DNA from 2 places in the Pantoea sp. X-Soil-ISGK-355 genome. Region 1 is predicted to be linked to the other one. Evidence: predicted binding sites of a transcription regulator. Region 1 holds the regulator's gene; the other holds the start of a gene.

Region 1 (7,557 bases):
GGTCAATCTGGCGCAGTTAAAAGCGCTGCGGCGACTGCGCGATTTTGATGATGCGATTACCGCCCGCGCCCACGGTTTTGTCGATGCGGCCGATTACTATCATCGGGCCAGCGCCATGCCCTGGCTCAAACGCGCAGAGAAACCGCTGCTAATCATCCACGCCAAAGACGATCCCTTTATGAGTGATGAGGTGATTCCGCACAGCAGCCAATTATCTGCCACTATTACTTATCAACTGACACCACACGGCGGCCACGTCGGTTTCGTCGGCGGGACGTTACGCCAGCCCGAAATGTGGCTGGAACAGCGCATCCCGCAGTGGATCGCCCCTTTTCTGGATACCTGATCTCGTGATTATTCCCTGGCAACAGGTCTCTCCTGAGACCCTTGAAAATCTGATTGAAACCTTTGTGCTGCGTGAAGGCACTGACTATGGCGAGCATGAACGTAGCCTGCTGGACAAGGTGGCTGATGTGCGACGCCAGCTGGAAACCGGTGAAGTGGTGCTGGTGTGGTCGGAACTGCATGAATCGGTCAATATCATGCCGCGTAAAGAATTTCGTGGCTGATGCACCCGGCACCCTTTCATGATAACAATGCTCATCGTCCGACCTCACAGGGAGCTTTTCTATGTCTGCACGTCATCCCATTATCGCGGTGACCGGTTCCAGCGGCGCAGGAACCACCACCACCAGCCTGGCGTTCCGCAAAATTTTTCAGCAGCTTGACCTGCATGCGGCGGAGCTGGAAGGTGACAGTTTTCACCGCTTTACCCGCCCTGAAATGGATATGGCGATTCGTAAGGCACGCGATCTGGGACGTCATGTCAGCTACTTTGGCCCGGAAGCCAATGACTTTGGCCTGCTGGAGCAGAGCTTTAAAGAGTATGGTCTCAGCGGGGAGGGGCAGTCGCGTAAATATCTGCACACTTACGATGAGGCGGTGCCGTGGAATCAGGTGCCCGGCACTTTTACACCCTGGCAGCCGCTACCGCAGAACACCGATATTCTTTTTTATGAAGGATTGCATGGCGGTGTGGTGACAGCGCAGCACAACGTGGCGGAACAGGTCGATCTGCTGGTGGGCGTGGTACCGATTGTTAACCTGGAGTGGATTCAGAAGCTGGTACGCGACACTGGCGAGCGCGGTCATTCACGTGAAGCCGTAATGGATTCCGTGGTGCGCTCAATGGAAGATTACATCAACTACATCACACCGCAGTTTTCACGCACCCATATCAACTTTCAGCGCGTTCCAACCATCGATACCTCCAACCCGTTCGCAGCCCGCGCCATTCCGTCACTGGATGAGAGTTTTGTGGTGATCCACTTTCAGGCGCTGGAAGATATCGACTTCCCCTACCTGCTGGCAATGCTGCAGGGCTCGTTTATCTCGCACATCAATACGCTGGTGGTGCCCGGCGGCAAAATGGGTCTGGCGATGGAGTTGATCATGGGTCCGCTGGTGAAGCGGCTGATGGAAGGTAAGCGGATAGAGTAAGAGGTCAAAAGGGCCTTTCCAGACTAATGCCAATGCAGGATCAATCTGACAGCAGCGAAAATGCTTAACACGCAGGGAACCGGGTCAGAAAAGGAAAGCGTCCCGCGCCAGGGACGGCGCGGGACGAGCGGCCAGGGATTGGCTTAAGCGACTTTCCGATCTGACCCGGTTCCCAGCGCAGGCACAGTATCAACGCGGATTCCCTATGCAGGCACAATCTGACAGCGGACCGACACAAACCGCTCTGACCCTGTTCACAACGCAGGCACAATCTCAAAGCGGATTTCCGGACCAGGCACAGTCTTAAAGCAACCTGCATCAGATACTGGAAGTGAAGTTAGCAGGTCTGCAATAACCCCTGCGGCTACTAAAGTTCGATCACTTCATAGCTATGCGTAATGTTGACGCCTTTACCCAGCATGATGGCCACCGAGCAATATTTTTCAGCCGAAAGATCGACCGCGCGTGAGACCGCTTTATCCTGGAGCGCTTTGCCACTCACGATAAAATGCAGGTTGATGTGCGTAAAGATTCGCGGCGCCTCTTCACGACGTTCTGAGGTCAGTTTTACTTCACAATCAGCCACATCGTTGCGGCCTTTTTGCAGAATTGATACCACGTCAATCGCGCTGCATCCACCTGCCGCCATCAGCACCATTTCCATTGGGCTGGGCGCTTTATCACCTGAATTGCCATCCATCAGTATCTGATGGCCGGATGAGGATTCTCCAAGGAATGTCAGCCCTTCTACCCATTTCACTCTTGCCTGCATGATTTTTGCTCCGGAATACGCTGTTTTGTCGCCAGAGTACGCTTTCGCCTGGTAAACAGCAATCCAGAGAAATCCGCCTGTAGCTGAAGCGAGACAACAGAAGACAGTCGGCAAAAGCTGTGCTACAAACAGTGCTGAAAATATTTTTCGTCACCCGATGGCGAAGCCGGGAAGAATGATGCGCACTGCGCCTGATGCGGCCCGAATAATTTCCTGAAAAGGAAACGCTTGAAGCTTTCACCGCCTGACAGGGAAAACTGCCCCCTGTATTTTGGGCACGATTACAACAGAGGATAATAGCGAATGGTTCTCGGCAAACCGCAAACAGACCCTACACTCGAATGGTTCCTGTCCCATTGCCATATTCACAAGTATCCATCCAAAAGTACGCTGATTCACCAAGGTGAAAAAGCAGAAACGCTTTACTACATCGTGAAAGGTTCCGTCGCGGTTCTGATTAAAGATGAAGAAGGCAAAGAGATGATTCTTTCCTACCTGAATCAGGGCGATTTTATTGGTGAGCTTGGCCTGTTCGAAGAAGGTCAGGAACGCAGCGCCTGGGTACGTGCGAAAAGCGCGTGCGAAGTGGCGGAGATTTCTTACAAGAAATTCCGTCAGTTGATCCAGGTTAACCCCGATATCCTGATGCGACTCTCATCGCAGATGGCGCGTCGCCTGCAGGTGACGTCTGAAAAAGTGGGTAACCTCGCTTTCCTCGACGTTACCGGCCGCATTGCACAGACTCTGCTTAACCTGGCGAAGCAGCCAGATGCCATGACGCATCCCGACGGCATGCAAATTAAAATCACTCGTCAGGAAATTGGTCAGATTGTGGGTTGTTCACGTGAAACCGTGGGCCGTATTTTGAAGATGCTGGAAGATCAGAACCTGATCTCCGCACACGGCAAAACCATCGTCGTTTACGGCACCCGCTAATTCCTGTCATCCACGGCGTGATGGCAACATCACGCCGTTATTGTTTGTGTTGGGCCGATGTGGCGTCGAATCATTTACCATCCTGAAGTCAATTATGCCTTGCGGCAAACGCTGGTGCTCTGTCTGCCGGTGGCGCTGGGCTGGCTGGCTGGCGACCTGCAAAAAGGTCTGCTGTTCTCATTAGTGCCCGCCTGCTGCAATATCGCCGGTCTCGATACGCCGCATAAACGCTTTTTCAAACGTCTGATTGTGGGCGGTAGCCTGTTTGCCCTCGGCAGCTTTCTGATCCAGTGGCTCACCCTGCATGCGATTCCACTGCCGCTGATCCTCTTCGCTATGCCTTTGCTGCTCGGCGTCACGGGTGAGATCAGCCCGCTGCATGGCCGTCTGCTGCCCGGCACCCTGATTGCCGCCATCTTTACCCTGAGCCTGATTGGCCGCATGCCCATCTATGTCACCCCGCTGCTCTATATCGGCGGCACGCTGTGGTACGGGCTGTTTAACTGGTTCTGGTTCTGGCTGTGGAAAGAGCAGCCAATGCGCGAAAGCCTGAGCCTGATCTACCGCGAGCTGGCTAACTACTGCGACGCGAAATACACCCTGCTGACGCAGCTGACCGATCCGGAAAAGGCGCTGCCGCCACTGCTGGCCCGTCAGCAGAAAGTGGTCGATCTGATTAACACCTGTTATCAGCAGATGCATATGCTGTCGGCAAGCCGCGATCACAGCCATAAAAGGCTGACGCGCGCTTTCCAGGTGGCCCTCGATCTGCAGGAGCATATCTCGGTCAGCCTGCATCGGCCGGAAGAAGTCCAGAAGCTGGTGGAGCAAAGCCATGCTGAAGCGGTGATCCGCTGGAATGCCAAAACCATCTCGGCCCGGCTGCGGGTGCTGGCAGATAACATTCTTTATCACCAGTTACCCGACCGCTTTGCGATGGATAAACAGCTCGGCGCACTGGAGAAAATTGCCCATCAGCATCCCGATAATCCGGTGGGTAACTTCTGCCTTTATCACTTCAACCGCATTGCGCGGGTGCTACGCACCCAGAAACCGCTTTACCAGCGCGATCTGATGGCAGACCGCCAGCGCCGCCTGCCGCTGTTACCGGCGCTGCGCAGTTATCTCTCGTTTCGCTCGTCGTCGCTGCGCACGGCGGGTCGCTTTGCGGTGATGCTGATGCTGGGCAGCGCGCTGGCGCTGTTCTTCAACATCCCTAAACCCTACTGGATCCTGATGACCATTATGTTCGTCAGCCAGAACGGCTACAGCGCCACCCGCGTCCGTATCCAGCACCGGGCGCTGGGCACCTTTGCCGGCCTGGTCATCGCGGCCGCTACGCTGCGGCTCGCGGTACCGGAGTCACTGGTGCTGCTGATCATGCTGGCGATAACCTTTATCAGCTATCGCTTTACCCGCCAGTTCTATGGCTGGTCGATGATTGGCTTTACGGTCACGGCAGTTTACTCGCTGCAACTGCTGTCACTGAATGGCGCGCAGTTTCTGCTGCCGCGATTGATGGATACGCTGATGGGCTGTCTGATCGCCTTTGGTGGGATGCTGTGGCTGTGGCCGCAGTGGCAGAGCGGCTTACTACGGCAGAACGCCCACGACGCGCTGGAAACCTATCAGGATGCGCTGCGGCTGTTACTGGGCGACGAACAGTCGCCAGAGAAACTGGCTTATCAGCGCGTGAAGGTTAATCAGGCGCACAATGCGCTGTTTAACTCACTGAATCAGGCAATGCAGGAACCCGCGTTCAACTCCCGTTACCTGAGTGATATGCGGCTCTGGGTCACCCACAGTCAGTTTATTGTCGAGCATATCAATGCGATAACGATTCTGGCGCGCGAGCACACTATGCTGACCGCCTCGCTGGCTCAACGCTATCTGCAATCCTGCGAAATTGCGCTGCAGCGGTGTCAGCAGCGGCTGGAATATGATGGTGAAAGCTCACAGGTGAATCTGCTGGATGACCTGGAAAACATCAGTGAGGGACCGATTACTGTGGTGGAGCAGCATGTGCGGCGCATTCTCGATCATCTGAGCGTGATGTACACCATTTCATCGCTGGCGTGGAACCAGCGACCGCAACATGGCCGCTGGCTGATCAGACGCTTACGTAAAAACTAAGCTAGCCGTTAAGCACTTTGCCGACGGCGGTGGCGAAGCGGCTCATGCCCTCTTCAATGTCGGCCGGTTCGATGATCAGCGACGGGGCAAAACGCATCACATCGGTGCCAGCTACCAGCACCATCACACCTGCAGCGGCGGCGGCATTCAGAATGTCGCGCGACCTGCCGGCATGCTGAGGTTTCAGTGCCGCGCCAATCAGCAGACCTTTGCCGCGAATGTCACTGAACAGGTCATACTTCGCGTCAATAGCCTGCAGCGCCGTGACAAAGTGCTGGCGACGCATCTCTACGCCCGCCAGCACCTCCGGCGTGTTGATAATATCCAGCGCGGTTTCGGCAATGGCACAGGCGAGCGGGTTGCCGCCATAGGTGGTGCCATGCACGCCCGGTGCCATGGTTGAAGCAATCTCGTTGGTGGTCAGCATGGCGCTGACCGGGAAACCGCCGCCCAGCGCTTTGGCTGAAGTCAGGATATCGGGCTGGACGCCATAATGCTCATAGGCGAACAGCTTGCCGCTGCGTCCCATGCCGCTCTGCACTTCGTCCAGTACCAGCAGCGCCTGATGCTGATCGCAAAGCGCACGCAGTCCCTGCATAAATTCCTGCGTCGCAGGCATGACGCCGCCCTCACCCTGAATCGGTTCAACCACAATGGCGCAGGTGTGATCGTCAATGACCGCTTTTACAGCATCCAGGTCATTGAACGGCACGTGGACAATATCCGCCGGTTTCGGACCGAATCCGTCAGAATATTTTGGCTGGCCGCCGACCGTAACGGTAAACAGCGTCCGGCCATGAAAAGCATTATGAAACGCGATGATTTTACTTTTGAACGGACTGTGACGTTTGCAGGCATAGTAGCGCGCCAGCTTAAACGCAGCTTCATTGGCTTCGGCACCGGAGTTGGCGAAGAAGACGCGATCGGCAAAGGTCGCCTGAATGAGCTTACTGGCGAGACGCAGTGCCGGTTCGTTGGTAAAGACATTGCTGGTGTGCCACAGCGTCTCGCCCTGGCTTTTCAGTGTTTCCACCAGCGCAGGATGGCAGTGTCCAAGTGCGGTAACAGCAATACCACCCGAGAAGTCGATATACTCTTTGCCCTGCTGATCCCATACGCGACTGCCCTTGCCTTTTACCGGCACAAACTGCGCAGGTGCATAAACAGGCAAAATAACGTTATCGAACGTCTCCCGCGTGACCGCAATTTTTTCGGCTGCCATTAGTAACTCCATCTGAATGATTGTCGTACTGAATTGAAATAATAATCACAAAATATGCATAAAAAATCACTCAAAGGCAACTTATTGCGTAAGGAAATTGCGCAGCAGCTGATGTCCCTGCTCGCTGAGAATGCTTTCGGGATGGAACTGCACGCCTTCCAGCGCCAGGGTTTTATGGCGAAACCCCATAATTTCGTCAGGCTCGCCGTCACGTACCGTCCAGGCCGTTACCTCGAATGCGTCGGGCAGAGAGTCGCGCTGCACAATCAGCGAGTGATAACGGGTAACGGTAAGGGGATTATTGAGATTGCGGAACACGCCCTGACCGGTGTGCTGAATCGCGGAGGTTTTGCCGTGCATCACCTGACGGGCTCGCACGACCTGCGCGCCATAGGCCTGCGCGATCGCCTGATGGCCCAGGCAGACACCCAGCACCGGCACGTTACCGGCGAAATGCCGAATCGCCGCCAGCGAGATGCCCGACTCTGACGGCGTGCAGGGGCCAGGAGAGATCACCAGATGGGTCAGCGGTAACGCTGCCATCTGCTCCAGGGTGATGGCATCATTGCGCACCACCTGAACCTGCGCGCCCAGCTCGCAGAAATATTGATAAAGATTCCAGGTAAAGGAGTCGTAATTGTCGATAAGCAGCAGCATGACGCGTCCAGAATGATAAACCGCGCCGTTATTCTACGCGGTTAAGCCGCCTCACTCACCACTTTCGCAAACACCTGCTCCAGCGGCGTCAGATCGCCGGCTACACCCGCCTGATTAGCAGCTTTCCAGCTCTCCGCGTCCGTCTCTTCCCACGACAGCAGATAACCGGCATGCAGCGCCAGCTGTTCAAAGAAAATCCGCTGTGCCCGGCCATTTCCATGACGGAAAGGATGCAGCATATTGATTTCGCAGTAGTAGTGGGCGATGCGCTGAATAAACGCGTCGCGCGGCAACTCAGCGAGTCCTTTCTCCTCTTCCAGCGCAGCCATCAGCGCGT
Region 2 (7,557 bases), 430 kb from region 1:
ACCCCAGCGATCGGACCAGGTCTGCTTCCTGCCACTGGCAATGTCCAGAATCAACTCAAACAACCGCCAGCCCACCTGTTCAATACTCTCTTCACCGGTCGCAATCGTCCCGGCATTGATGTCCATCAGATCGTGCCAGCGCTCTGCCAGCGCATTACGCGTCGCCATCTTGATGACCGGAATTGCAGCCAGACCGTAAGGCGTTCCGCGACCGGTAGTGAAAACCTGTAGCGTGATACCGGACGCCAGCTGCTGCGTACCGCAGACAAAATCGCTGGCGGGCGTCGCCGCGTAGATCAATCCACGCCGCGTGGGCCGCTGGCCGGGCGACAGCACTTCAACAATGGCGCTGCGCCCCGATTTAGCGATCGACCCCAGCGCTTTTTCCACCACGTTCGCCAGCCCGCCTTTTTTATTGCCCGGCGACGGATTCGCGCTGCGATCGGTCTGGCCCTGGTCGAGGTAGTTGTCATACCAGGCCATCTCCTCCAGTAAGCGCTTACCGACTTCCTGGTTAATCACCCGTGGCGTCAGCAGGTGAATCGCATCACGCACTTCAGTGACTTCCGAAAACATCACCGTCGCACCGCAGCGCACCAGCAGATCGGACGCGAAACCCACTGCCGGATTCGCCGTCACGCCCGAGAACGCATCGCTGCCACCGCACTGCATACCGACAATCAGTTCTGCTGCGGAACAGGTTTCACGCTGGCGCTGATTCAGCCGCTGGAGATGACGCTCCGCTACCTGCAGAATCTCATTTACCATCGCACCAAAACCGACCAGCTTCTCATCCTGCAAACGCACGATGTCATGATCGTCCAGCGAAATCGCCTGCACGTCAGGCGTGCCGGTCAGCAGACGCTCCGGCTGTAACTTCTCACAGCCCAGGCTGACGATCATGACTTCGCCACCGAAATTAGCATTCAGCGCCAGGTTATGAATGGTGCGAATCGGCACTACCGCCGCGGGTGCATTAATCGCCACGCCGCAGCCATAAAGGTGGTTGAGCGCGACCACGCCATCCACATTCGGGTAGCGCGGCAGCAAATCCCGTTCAATGATCTGTACGACATGATCCACCACACCGGCCACGCAGTGGACGCTGGTGGTGATCCCCAGCAGGTTACGCGTGCCGACGCTGCCATCCGCATTGCGATAACCTTCAAAGGTATAGCCTTCCAGCTGCGGCAATTCAGGCGGAACCTGATTGGCTAACGGCAGACTCGCCAGCGGAGGCGCTTCCGGCAGCGCGACCAGCGACTCATCAATCCAGCTGCCCTGGGCAATATCCCGTAATGCATAGCCGATGACTTCACCATAACGCACGATCTCTGCGCCCTGGTTAATTGCGCGCAGCGCCACTTTGTGGCCCTGTGGCACATGCTCCGTGAGTGTCAGGCCATCCGCAAACTGCGTGCCAGCCGGCAGACCCAGGCTGTTAACCACAATCGCCACATTGTCGTGCTCATGGACTTTGATATAGAGCGGTTGTTCATCTGTGTTTGGGTACATCGCTCACCTTCCCGTCTGTCGTGCCGTACTTGTGCGGCACGCTGTAATGTTCTGACCTGTCACACGATTGTTTGCCATCTTCAGTATAGGGAGGCGGCGTGGGGCGCGCATTGTGCAAATGACCACCATTGAGGCAAGTCGCCTTATGATTTTGAGGCGATTATCCAGAAGCAAGTGAAGAGCCTCACAAACAGCGGGAGAAAGCGTTACCTGAGGGGGTTTTCGCTCGTTTATTTGCCGCTTTCGTGAGCCATCCCGCAGGGTTTTGTGCATCCGCAATACAATCACTTCTTCACCGGCGTTATTCCAGGGCGATGTGCCAATGTGCTCGCTTCAGGCTGTTCTTATACTGGGTTCCGTTAGCCAAAGTCAGGTTATCTGTCACGACGTATTACTCATCTGAAGAGGTTACCGAGGCGCATTAGCTGCCACCTCGCAGATGGATAAATAAAGGTTTGCCAGAACAACAAGATCGCCGTGTTTAACCCAACTTCTCTCTGATACCCAACGCGATGTGTATGCAGTCAGAGCGAATGTAGCTCACGCTATATTTCAGGAGTGCATCATGAATAGTTTCAGCCAGACCGCGGAGACGGTGCAGAAGCGCACCAATGCCCGCTACTGGATTGTGGTGATGTTATTTATCGTCACCTCATTCAACTACGGTGACCGCGCAACCATTTCGATTGCCGGTTCTGCAATGTCCAAAGATATCGGTCTCGATTCGGTCGGACTTGGCTATATCTTCTCTGCCTTCTCATGGGCGTACGTTATTGGCCAGATTCCGGGCGGCTGGCTGCTCGATCGCTTCGGCTCTAAACGCGTCTATTTCTGGAGCATCTTTACCTGGTCGCTGTTTACGCTGCTGCAGGGATTTGTAGATATCTTCAGCGGCTTCGGCATCATTATGTCGCTGTTTATTCTGCGTTTCCTGGTAGGGCTGGCCGAAGCGCCTTCCTTCCCGGGCAACAGCCGCATTGTGGCCGCCTGGTTCCCGGCGCAGGAGCGCGGCACGGCGGTAGCGATCTTCAACTCGGCGCAATACTTCGCCACTGTCATCTTCGCCCCCATCATGGGCTGGCTGGTCTCTGAAGTGGGCTGGGCGCATGTGTTCTGGTTCATGGGCGGCCTGGGCATCATCCTCAGCTTTATCTGGCTGAAAGTGATCCACGATCCTACCGATCACCCTGGCGTGAACAAGGCTGAACTGGAGTACATGGAGCAGGGCGGCGCGCTGATCAACATGGATGTCAAAAAGGATAGCCGCAAAGTGAGCTGGAGCGAGAAGTGGTTCCAGATTAAGCAACTGCTGACGTCACGCATGATGCTGGGCATCTACCTCGGTCAATACTGTGTTAACGCCTTAACCTACTTCTTTATTACCTGGTTCCCGGTCTATCTGGTGCAGGCGCGCGGCATGTCGATTCTGAAAGCGGGCTTTATTGCTTCGATTCCGGCGGTGTGTGGCTTCCTCGGCGGCGTACTGGGTGGGGTAATTTCTGACTGGCTGATGCGTAAAACCGGCTCGCTGAATATCGCACGTAAAACGCCAATTGTGCTCGGCATGCTGCTCTCTATCTCGATGGTGATGTGTAACTACACCGATACCGAATGGATGGTGGTGTTCTTTATGGCACTGGCGTTCTTTGGTAAAGGCATCGGTGCGCTGGGCTGGGCGGTAATGGCAGATACCGCGCCGAAAGAGATCAGTGGCCTGAGCGGCGGTCTGTTTAACATGTTCGGCAACTTCTCCGGCATCGTAACGCCTATCGCCATCGGCTACATTATTGCCACCAGCGGATCCTTTGAGGGCGCGCTGATCTATGTCGGCATTCATGCCTTTGTCGCAGCCTTCAGCTTCCTGGTCATTGCGGGCGATATCAAACGTGTCGAACTGAAAAACTGGCCCGGTAAGGATGCATTATGAATACGCAAAGTTCGCCGGTGATTACTGAGATGCAGGTTATCCCGGTCGCCGGTTATGACAGCATGCTGCTCAATATTGGCGGTGCGCACAACGCCTGCTTTACCCGCAACATTGTGGTCCTCACCGACAGCGCCGGTCACACCGGCGTGGGTGAAGCGCCTGGCGGTGACACCATCTATCAGACGCTGGTGGAGGCGATTCCGCAGGTGAAAGGCCAGCAGATTGCGCGAATGAACCGTCTGGTGCAGCAGGTACATAAAGGCAATCAGTCGGCTGACTTCACCACTTTTGGCAACGGTGCCTGGACCTTTGAACTACGTGTCAATGCGGTGGCCGCGCTGGAAGCGGCGCTGCTTGATTTGCTGGGGCAGTGTCTGGGCGTCCCGGTGGCTGAACTGCTGGGGCCGGGCAAACAGCGCGATGAAGTCACGGTGCTGGGCTATCTTTTTTATCTTGGCGACCGCCGCAAGACGGATCTCCCTTATCTCAGTGGCGATCAGGCCAGCCACGACTGGTATCACCTGCGTCATCAGGAAGCGCTGACGAGCGATGCCGTGGTGCGGCTGGCTGAGGCGGCTGCGGATAAATATGGCTTTAAAGATTTCAAGCTCAAAGGTGGCGTGCTCCCCGGCGAGCAGGAGATCGCTACGGCGGCAGCGCTCAAGCAGCGCTTTCCCGAGGCGCGCATCACAGTCGACCCCAACGGTGCCTGGCTGCTGGACGAGGCGATAGCGCTGTGTAAAGGGATGCAGGATGTGCTGAGCTACGCCGAAGATCCCTGCGGAGCAGAGCAGGGCTATTCGGGGCGTGAAGTGATGGCCGAGTTCCGGCGCGCCACCGGCCTGCCGGTCGCGACCAATATGATTGCCACCAACTGGCGCGAGATGAACCACGCGGTGATGCTGAATGCGGTCGATATTCCGCTGGCGGATCCGCACTTCTGGACGCTGAGCGGTGCCGTGCGTGTCGCGCAGCTATGTGATGAGTGGGGCCTCACCTGGGGTTGCCACTCCAATAACCACTTCGATATTTCTCTGGCAATGTTCACCCATGTGGGTGCGGCGGCGCCGGGCAATCCCACCGCGATTGATACCCACTGGATCTGGCAGGAGGGCGACCAGCGCCTGACGAAAAACCCGCTGCAAATCCGCAACGGAAAAATTGCCGTACCGGATGCACCGGGTCTGGGCATTGAGCTCGACTGGGAGCAGGTAAACAAAGCCCATCAGCTTTATCAGTCACTGCCCGCCGGTGCGCGTAACGACGCCACCGCGATGCAGTATCTGGTCCCCGGCTGGACATTTGACCGCAAGCGCCCGGCATTTGGCCGGACAACAGCATAAGGAGCAGGAGATGAGTTCAACACCGAAAGTGACCGCCATGCAGGTTATTCCGGTCGCAGGCTACGACAGCATGCTGCTGAACCTCAGCGGCGCTCACTCGCCATTCTTTACCCGCAACATTGTGATTATCAAAGATAACGCCGGACACACCGGCGTCGGTGAAATCCCGGGCGGCGAGAAAATTCGCCAGACGCTGGAAGATGCCGCCTCGCTGGTGATCGGCAAAACGCTGGGTGAGTACAAAAATACCCTCAGCCTGGTGCGCAGTACTTTTGCCGACCGCGATGCGGGCGGACGCGGCAACCAGACCTTTGATCTGCGCACCACGATTCATGTGGTGACCGGCATCGAAGCGGCGCTGCTTGATCTGCTGGGTCAGCACCTGGGCGTCAACGTCGCCTCGCTGCTGGGCGACGGGCAGCAGCGCGACCGCGTTGAGATGCTCGGTTACCTGTTCTACATCGGCGACCGCACTAAAACCTCGCTCTCTTATCAGAATCAGCAAGACGATCCGTGCGACTGGTATCGCCTGCGCCACGAAGAGGCGTTAACGCCGGATGCGGTAGTGCGCCTGGCAGAAGCGGCTTATGAGAAATATGGCTTTAACGACTTCAAACTCAAAGGCGGCGTGCTGCGCGGCGGTGAAGAGGCTGAAGCGGTCACGGCGCTGGCTAAACGTTTTCCTGAAGCTCGCATTACCCTCGATCCCAACGGGGCCTGGTCGCTCAACGAGGCGATCATGCTCGGCAAACAGCTCAAAGATGTGCTGGCTTACGCAGAAGATCCCTGTGGTGCAGAGCAGGGCTATTCAGGCCGCGAAGTGATGGCGGAGTTCCGCCGTGCGACCGGCATGCCCACCGCCACCAATATGATCGCCACCGACTGGCGGCAGATGGGGCATACCCTGTCGCTGCAGTCGGTGGACATTCCGCTGGCCGATCCGCACTTCTGGACCATGCAGGGCTCGGTGCGGGTGGCGCAGATGTGTCACGACTTCGGCCTGACCTGGGGCTCGCACTCTAACAACCACTTTGATATTTCGCTGGCGATGTTTACTCATGTTGCCGCCGCCGCGCCGGGTGCCATTACCGCCATTGATACCCACTGGATCTGGCAGGAGGGCAATCAGCGCCTGACCAAAGAGCCGTTCCAGATTAAAGGCGGCATGGTGCAGGTGCCGCAGAAGCCAGGTCTTGGCGTAGAGCTGGATATGGATCAGGTGATGCAGGCCAATGCGCTCTATCAGAAGCAGGGACTGGGCGCGCGTGACGATGCTGAAGCGATGCAATTTTTAGTACCGGGATGGACTTTCGACAATAAACGCCCGTGCCTGGTACGTTAACCTTTCTGGCTCCCGCCGCGGAGCCACCGTCACAGGAGTTCAACCATGAGTAATGCAGCCTGGCCTAATGGATTTCGTCGTCGCCTGTTAGCGGGCGACACCCTGATTGGCAGCTGGTGTGCGCTGGCCAGTCCGATCTCAACTGAAATCCTGGGGCTGGCCGGTTTCGACTGGCTGGTACTGGATGGCGAACACGCGCCCAACGACATCACGACCTTCGTGCCGCAGCTGATGGCGCTGAAAGGCAGCCATAGCGCGCCCGTGGTGCGTCCGCCCTGCAACGAGCCGGTGATCATCAAGCGCCTGCTGGATATCGGGTTTAACAACTTCCTGGTGCCGTTTGTCGAGACCGAAGAGGAAGCCCTGCGGGCGGTCGCCTCAACCCGCTATCCGCCAGCCGGGATTCGCGGTGTCTCGGTGTCGCACCGCAGCAACATGTACGGCACGTTGCCGGATTACAACAGCACCATTAATGACAACATCACGGTGCTGGTTCAGATCGAAACTCAGCAGGCAGTCGACAACATTGACGCGATTGCAGCCGTTGACGGCGTCGACGGTATTTTTGTCGGGCCGGGCGATCTCTCCGCTGCACTGGGCTATCTCGGCCAGCCTGCGCATCCTGAAGTGCTGAAAGTGATTAAACACATTTTTGAACGTGCCAAAGCCGCCGGTAAGCCGAGCGGCATTCTGGCACCGGTGGAAGCGGACGCGCGTCGCTATCTGGAGTGGGGTGCCACCTTTGTGGCCGTCGGCAGCGATGTCGGGATGTTCCGCAACGCTTCGCAGACGTTATGCGACAAATTTAAGCGTTAATCAATCAAGGGGAAACGCAATGAAAATTGGATTTATCGGCCTGGGCATTATGGGCAAACCCATGAGTAAGAATCTGGTGAAAGCCGGTTATTCGCTGGTGGTACGCGACAACAACACCGAAAACGAAGCGGAACTGGCTAAACTGGGCGCGACCGTGGCGAAAACGCCAAAAGAGGTGGCTGAGCAGTGCGATGTGGTGATTACCATGGTGCCAAACTCGCCGCAGGTTATCGATGTCTGCCTGGGGAAAAACGGCATCATTGAAGGGGCGAAGCCGGGCCTGGTGGTGATCGACATGAGTTCGATTGCGCCACTGGCGAGCCGGGAAGTGCATGATGCGCTGGCAGAAAAGCAGATAAAAATGCTGGATGCACCGGTCAGCGGCGGCGAGCCAAAAGCGATTGAAGGCACACTCTCTGTGATGGTCGGCGGTGATAAAGCCGTGTTCGATTCCTGTTATGACATCATGAAATCAATGGCGGGATCGGTCGTGCATACCGGCGACATCGGTGCAGGCAACGTGACCAAGCTGGCAAACCAGGTGATTGTGGCGCTGAACATTGCGGCAATGTCCGAGGCGCTGTCGCTGGCGACTAAAGCGGGTGTGAATCCGG

What was found. The regulator CRP, encoded in region 1, controls carbon source genes, mostly activating them, when cyclic AMP is high. The targets are predictions, from matches to a motif close to ATGTGANNNNNNTCACAT.
Region 2: the regulator CRP is predicted to act here: its motif matches at 1,688-1,705, upstream of garD (galactarate dehydratase).

The regions. Positions count from the first base shown of each region.
Region 1 is NZ_AP035971.1:3,673,105-3,680,661, forward strand. Features, by position in the region: gene AC6I8J_RS16940 (hydrolase) at 1-346, shown strand, start outside; gene AC6I8J_RS16945 (YheU family protein) at 351-569, shown strand; gene AC6I8J_RS16950 (phosphoribulokinase) at 631-1,500, shown strand; gene AC6I8J_RS16955 (OsmC family protein) at 1,868-2,272, opposite strand; gene crp (cAMP-activated global transcriptional regulator CRP) at 2,576-3,208, shown strand; gene AC6I8J_RS16965 (YccS/YhfK family putative transporter) at 3,266-5,341, shown strand; gene argD (bifunctional acetylornithine/succinyldiaminopimelate transaminase) at 5,343-6,563, opposite strand; gene AC6I8J_RS16975 (aminodeoxychorismate/anthranilate synthase component II) at 6,645-7,220, opposite strand; gene AC6I8J_RS16980 (putative adenosine monophosphate-protein transferase Fic) at 7,262-7,557, opposite strand, start outside.
Region 2 is NZ_AP035971.1:3,242,233-3,249,789, reverse strand. Features, by position in the region: gene garD (galactarate dehydratase) at 1-1,515, opposite strand, end outside; gene AC6I8J_RS14860 (MFS transporter) at 2,081-3,442, shown strand; gene AC6I8J_RS14855 (enolase C-terminal domain-like protein) at 3,439-4,785, shown strand; gene gudD (glucarate dehydratase) at 4,796-6,127, shown strand; gene garL (2-dehydro-3-deoxyglucarate aldolase) at 6,173-6,943, shown strand; gene garR (2-hydroxy-3-oxopropionate reductase) at 6,888-7,557, shown strand, end outside.